2 linked regions of the Metabacillus sp. B2-18 genome follow. The protein of the gene in region 2 interacts with the protein of the main gene of each other region in a pairwise test. Links are inferred from orthologs where the notes say so. Each region holds a gene or a part of one and is shown on either strand. Other genes may lie near its edges.

The links. Proteins that work in one complex are often made in the same cells at the same time.
Region 1: the proteins of LPC09_RS20925 (region 2) and mntR interact in binary tests that used the Escherichia coli proteins (3 or more experiments, as listed by UniProt). The link is inferred for Metabacillus sp. B2-18 from one-to-one orthologs.

What each region holds. Positions count from the first base shown.
Region 1 is NZ_CP088245.1:3,354,047-3,357,486, forward strand. What follows is about bases 291-2,972. They hold mntR (transcriptional regulator MntR), read right to left. Parts: upstream 2,001-2,972; coding sequence 1,581-2,000; downstream 291-1,580. Other genes in these bases: LPC09_RS17075 (ABC transporter ATP-binding protein), read right to left, coding at 291-1,149. Outside these bases: LPC09_RS17070 (ABC transporter ATP-binding protein), read right to left, coding at 1-155; more of LPC09_RS17075, read right to left, coding at 130-290.
Region 2 is NZ_CP088245.1:4,108,812-4,112,461, forward strand. What follows is about bases 279-3,170. They hold LPC09_RS20925 (methionine ABC transporter ATP-binding protein), read right to left. Parts: upstream 2,292-3,170; coding sequence 1,266-2,291; downstream 279-1,265. Other genes in these bases: LPC09_RS20915 (MetQ/NlpA family ABC transporter substrate-binding protein), read right to left, coding at 279-592; LPC09_RS20920 (methionine ABC transporter permease), read right to left, coding at 605-1,273; LPC09_RS20930 (O-acetylhomoserine aminocarboxypropyltransferase/cysteine synthase family protein), read right to left, coding at 2,697-3,170. In the rest of the region: more of LPC09_RS20915, read right to left, coding at 1-278; more of LPC09_RS20930, read right to left, coding at 3,171-3,650. UniProt on the Escherichia coli protein: Part of the ABC transporter complex MetNIQ involved in methionine import. Responsible for energy coupling to the transport system. It has also been shown to be involved in formyl-L-methionine transport.

The DNA of each region.
Region 1 (3,440 bases), 750 kb from region 2 along the record:
CCACTTTCACCTACGATTCCTAATGTTTCGCCCTTTTTAACGAAGAAAGATAAATCATCAACCGCTTTCACTTCACCTTGCTTTTTGCCAAGTAATCCACCATTTATAGGGAAATACTTTTTTAACCCGTTAACTTGAAGAAGTAACTCTGTCATTTTTCTCTACTTCCTCCTTTCCACTATGCAAAAAGCATCGAACATTATGATCTTCTTTTTCCATTTTATATAGTTGAGGTGTTTCTTCTTGGCATTGACCAAACATTTCCTCACATCTTGCTGCAAAACGACATCCGTTTATAATACTTCCAGGTCGTGGAACATTACCAGGTATACTGTATAACCGATCTTTTTTCCCTCGAATATCAGGGACCGATTTAATTAATCCCTTTGTGTATGGATGTTTAGGATTTTTCAAGATTGTTTTTACGTCACCTTGTTCGACAATTTGACCGGAATACATAACAATTACCCTATCACATACTTCTGCCACTACTCCTAAGTCATGAGTAATAAAAATGATTGATGTATTCATTCTTTCATTTAAATCTTTCATAAGAGATAGAATTTGGGCTTGTATCGTAACATCTAGAGCAGTTGTAGGTTCGTCCGCGATTAAGACTTGCGGATTACAGGCCATCGCCATCGCAATCATTACCCTTTGCCTCATCCCCCCGGAGAGTTGATGTGGATAATCATTAACGATTTCATCTGCTCTTGGTATTCCAACTAACTTAAGCAATTCAACTGCACGCAGTCTTGCCTCTTTTTTCGCTAGATTTGTATGTAACTTTAAAGCTTCAATTAATTGATTGCCTATTGTAAACAATGGGTTTAATGAAGTCATAGGCTCCTGGAAGATCATCGATATCTGATTCCCTCGGATGCCTCGCATTTCTTTTTCACTAAATTTTGTTAAGTCTTTACCTTCAAATAATATTTCACCATGCTCAATCACACCAAGAGGGCTAGGTATTAATCCCATTGTTGACAATGATGTAACACTCTTTCCACTTCCCGACTCTCCAACAATCCCTAAGATTTCGCCTTTATTTAACTCGAAACTTATTCCATCAACTGCTGGGACCAGCTTTTTTTCAGAACGAAAGGATACCTTTAAATCTCTTATTTGAAGTATAGGTTCTTTACTCATTTGATCACCTACCAATTATCTTGTTAAAATTTTAAATTATTAAAATATAATGAAAGTAGTGAATATTATCACATAAAAAATATTCTAATATTGTCGCTTTTTGTCGTATCGAAAGAACTTTCTTTCGACATATTTCGATATCACCACTTTAAACCTTTACTGCTAGCTTGCGTTAAAGAGTTAAACACATTAAGGGATATTGCAGAAAAAGGATCACACCCTCGCGCCACCTTTTTTTTAAAAAAGCTTCTAATTCTTTCTCAGGATAATAATTAAAATAATATCCCACTACATTAATAATGATTTTACCTTTCTTATCATTACAATGTTTCTTTACACAGACAAGGAGTTGGTTACTTTTTATACCAAGTATCTTTTTGGACAAACAAAAAAGCGGTGAATGTAGATTAACTATCATTCACCGCTTTTTCTTACTCTTCATTATTTTTTTGGATATTCCGTAGTGATTGAATTCTCTCTTCTTTTTCTTCAAAATATTGAACAAGATCTCCAATTCGATCGATTGCATTCCAACTTAGATGATGCTCAATACCTTCAACATCATTATATATCTTATCTTGATCAACGCCGATAATAGTTAAAAACTGCTCTAGCAGCTCATGGCGATAAACTAGTCGTTTTCCTGTTTTCTTCCCTTTATTCGTTAACACGAGTCCGCGATATTTCTCATAAATTAAATACTCATCTTTATCTAATTTCTGAACCATTTTTGTGACGGAGGAGGGATGAACAGCCAATGCTTCTGCAATATCAGAAACACGTGCATATCCTTTATCTTCAATAAGTAAATATATTTGTTCGATATAATCTTCCATACTAGGTGTTGGCATGTAGTCCCCTCCAGAATTGCCGATCTTTTTTAACGAAATCATTACAATTTTACATGAGTTTAAAGGTAATGACAAGGAATATTAGGAAAGCACTCCCAATTTCATGAGTGATCCTAGTATAGAACAAATTCTCCATGAGAAAATAACTTGATTGCTCATTTCTATGGCATTTTCAGGTAGTGGATTTAAATGAAATGACATTAAAATCTGTTGCCAGGTTCTTTTATCTTCGATTATGAGGAGTTTATCTTCGATTTTGTCCATTTTATCTACGATTCCTGAGATTTATCTACGATTATTGGGATAGTATCTTCGATTAGATAAAATTCACCATTTTTCGACATGATGAATTTCACTCATCCTCATATAAAAAGGACCTGACATGGTCAGATCCTTTTTAAAAGTTCATATTATAACCCGCACTTCAATTGTGCTCCACAGCTCGTACATGTGTTACAGCCGCCTAAATCTTCAACCGTACCTTCACGACAAACCGGGCAAGTGTTTCCTACTTCATTACCAATTGTAACGTCTGTTGAACGAAGGTCATTTATAGTATCTACAAGTACTACTTTCCCTTTTTCTTTCGGAACAACTTCTTCGTCACTATCATCAAACGTATTTTCTTCTGCTTTTAATGTTAAAACTTGTGTGTCACGGCTACCATCTACATAAACAGTACCGCCTTTTGCTCCACCTTTATATAAACGCTCATACACTTTTTCAACTTGCTCAACTGTGTAACCTTTAGGAGCATTTACAGTTTTACTGATTGAACTATCAATCCAACGTTGGATAACACATTGTACGTCAGCATGTGCTTCCGGTGCTAATTCCATTGCTGATACGAACCATGATGGTAGGTTATTCGCATCTGCTTCTGGATGTTGATCTAAATATTCTTGAACGATATCCGCTTTTACTTCAATGAACTTCCCTAAACGCCCGCTACGGAAGTAAGAGAATGAGAAGTAAGGCTCAAGGCCTGTTGCGACGCCAACCATTGTTCCTGTGGATCCCGTAGGAGCAACAGTTAATAGATGTGAATTACGAATTCCGTATTCTTTTACACCTTCACGAATATCTTCAGGCATTTTGCTCATAAAGCCTGTTTGTGTGAATGCTTCTCTTAAACGATTTGTTTCTACTTCTTGTTCACCAGCTAAGAATGGGAAGCTTCCCTTTTCTTTAGCAAGTTCAATAGATGCACGGTATGCAGTAGTAGCAATCGTTTCAAATACTTTATCTACTAACTGATTACCTTCTTCAGAACCGTACTCTGTTTCACAATAGATTAGTAAGTCATGAAGACCCATTACACCAAGACCGACACGACGCTCACCTAGAGCTTGATGTTTGTTTTCTGGTAAGAAGTATGGAGTTGCATCGATTACGTTATCTTGCATTCTAACGCCAACTTCAACTGTTTTTCTAAGCTTT
Region 2 (3,650 bases):
CCAACATTTCTGGTGCAACACTATCATCAATTTCTAGGTTTTTAGCATTTTCAACGATATCATCTTTTGTTGCATTAATTTTATCAACATCTGGATTTAATTTAATTAGACCTTTTTCTTCAAGTTGTGCTAACACGCGTCCCATTTCTGCAACGTTGTTACTCATGATAATTTTTGCACCTTCAGGTAACTCTTCAAGTGTTTTGTATTCTTTTGAGTAAATACCAAAAGGCTCAATATGAATTGCTCCAACATTTGCAAGATCAAAATCATTTTCTTTAATTGCATTGTCTAAATATGGAACATGCTGGAAGTAGTTTGCATCCAGGTCACCTTCAGCAAGCGCTGGGTTAATTAATGGATAATCTGAAAACTCTTCGATGTCTAATTCAATACCTTTGTCTGCTAACAGTGGTTTTGCTTCTTCTAAAATTTCTGCATGAGGAACAGTTGTCGCTCCAACTTTTAGTACTTTCGTTTCTTGCTCAGTCCCTGTGTTTTCTTCTTGAGTTGTTTCATTTTCGCCTCCGCCACATGCAACAAGTAGAATAGCGAAAATTGTTAATACTAGTGATAAAAGATATTTTTTCATCATTTTTTCCTCCTAACGTTTATCGATAGCTTTAACTAATATATCTCCAATAAATTGGATAATAAACACAATAATTAAGATAAAAATGGTTGCTACAATGGTTACTTCAAAATTATTACGCTGGAATCCTTCTCGATAAGCAAGGTCACCAAGACCTCCAGCACCTACTACTCCGGCCATAGCTGTATAACCAACCAATGCGATTGCAGTAACTGTAATCCCTGAAACCAAAGCTGGTAAAGATTCCGGTAATAGTACTCTCAACATAATTGTCGACGTTTTTGCTCCCATCGATTTAGCTGCTTCAATAACACCTTTGTCAACTTCCCTTAAAGCAAGCTCAACCATCCTTGCGTAAAATGGAGCGGATCCAATAATTAGTGCGGGTAAAGCAGCATTTTCTCCCAGAATTGACCCAACTACAACTTTAGTGAAGGGTAAGAGTAAAATAACAAGGATAATAAACGGAATTGACCGAAATATATTTACGATTCCAGATAAAATTGTATTAAGTATACTGTTACCCCAGATATTGCCTTTTGAAGTTAAGAATAAAAGTAAACCAAGTATAATTCCTAAGAAAAAAGTGACGACAACCGAAACTCCTGTCATGTAAGTTGTTTCATAAGTTGCCTCCCATACTTTTTCCCATTTTACATTTGGAAGAAACTGATTAAGCATTCGCCAGCACCTCCACTTCTACTTGTTGTTCTCCAATATAAGCAACTGCACGGTTAATTTCATCAAGATCTCCATCTATATGCAAAAATAATGAACCATAAGAGCCATTTTGCGTTTGTGAAATTTTACCTTGTACAATATTCACTTCAATATTAAATTTCCTAATAATATTGCTAATCAATGGTCTTTCTGTACCTTCACCAACAAATGTTAGCTGAAGTACTTTTCCAGAACGATAATTTTCTAGTAGTAGGTCAATTGCTTCCTTCGTATCATCCGGCTCTGAGATTTGTTTAACGAACGTTTTTGTTATAGGTTTCTGAGGGTTTCTGAAAACATCCAATACATTTCCTTGTTCAACCACTTCACCATTTTCCATAACAGCTACTCGATGACAAATTTTACGAATGACATGCATTTCATGTGTAATTAATACGATTGTTAAGCCTAGTCGTTTATTAATATCAACAAGCAGGTCTAGAATTGAATCTGTTGTTTGGGGATCAAGTGCTGATGTAGCTTCATCACATAATAAAACCTTGGGATTATTCGCTAACGCTCTGGCAATCCCAACACGTTGTTTTTGACCACCACTAAGTTGAGAAGGGTATGCATTCTCTCTTCCTTCCAGTCCAACCAGCTTAATAAGCTCATCAACACGTTTAAGTCGTTTCGCTTTACTTACTCCTGCAATTTCTAAAGGAAATGCAATATTCTCTCTCACTGTTCTTGACCACAATAAGTTAAAGTGTTGAAAGATCATGCTTATTTCTAAGCGTGCTTTACGCAACTTTGTACCAGAAATTGAGCCAATCTGACTACCTGCCACAACGACTTCCCCACTAGTTGGTTTTTCTAGTCCATTTAACAAACGGATCAATGAACTTTTTCCGGCTCCACTATATCCTATAACTCCGAATATTTCACCTTTTTTAATTTCAAGGTTTACATTGTTAACAGCTTGAACAGAGCCGCTCTTTGTTTTATAAACTTTATTAACATTTGATAATGTTATCATTTTGTCACCTTCTTCCTTTATTCCTTTACTATTTCTACCGTTCATTTTTTTACATATAAAAAACCTTCCTGCAAAATGAGCAGAAAGGCGCTTGAATACCTTTCTCTCATCTCTCAAAGCATCTGCTTTGTGTGAATTGGCACCATTTCAGAATGAACTGATGGTTGCCGGGCTTCATCGGGCACTTCCCTCCACCTCTCTTGATAAGAGTTAAATATTTGATTGTCTTTTTAAGTACGATTGTGATTGTATCATGTGTTGAAAATCAATGTCAATTATTTATTTTCTTAAAATAGCTTACTTTTTTCACTGTGATTTTACATTTCAAATATGAAAAGGGTTGCATTTATCTGCAACCCCTTTCAATATTATACAATAAATAATATTATTAGAATATTTCATTAATTAAGAATTTACTTTCTCCATTCCTTTTACACCTGTTGCTTCAAAAATAGCTTGATCTAAATCTTCTATTAAATCCTCTATATGTTCAATTCCTACTGATAAGCGGATCAAATCTTCTGTTACACCAGATTTCTTTAAATCTTCAACGCCTAGTTGTTGATGAGTTGTACTCGCAGGATGAATGATTAAGCTTTTCGCATCTCCAACATTTGCTACATGTGACCAAAGTTCAACGTTGTTAATAAGAGCTGCACCAGCCTCTCTTCCGCCCTTGATACCGAATACTACTACAGAACCAGCACCCTTAGGTAAGTATTTAGCAGCTAAGTCCTTCGCAGGGTGTTGGCTATTTTCAGGGTATAGAACCCACTCAACAGCTGGGTGACTTTCTAAATATTGCACCATTTTCCTTGCATTTGATACATGTTCCTTCATACGGACATGAAGGGTTTCTAGACCAAGATTAAATTGAAAGGCATTGTATGGGCTAATAGCTGGGCCTAAATCTCTTAATAACTGAACTCTCGCTTTAATAATATACGCTTGTTCTCCTAATGCTTCAGCATAAACTAAATCATGATAGCTAGGATCAGGAGTTGTAAACCCAGGGAATTTTGGACTATTCCAGTCAAATTTACCTCCATCTACAATGACTCCACCAAGAGTTGTACCATTCCCAAGCAACCATTTTGTTGCAGAATGAACAACAATGTCGGCACCATGATCGATAGGTCTGCATAGATACGGTGTGGCAAATGTGTTATCCACAATCAATGGAATTCCAGCTTCATGAGCAATTTCAGCAACTGCCTCGATATCAAGAACATCTAAGCTTGGATTTCCAATTGTCTCTGCAAAAATAGCTTTTGTCTTCGGAGTAATAGCTGATCGGAAATTTTCCGGATTCTTTGGATCAACAAAAATAGTATTGATTCCGTACTTTGGTAATGTGTT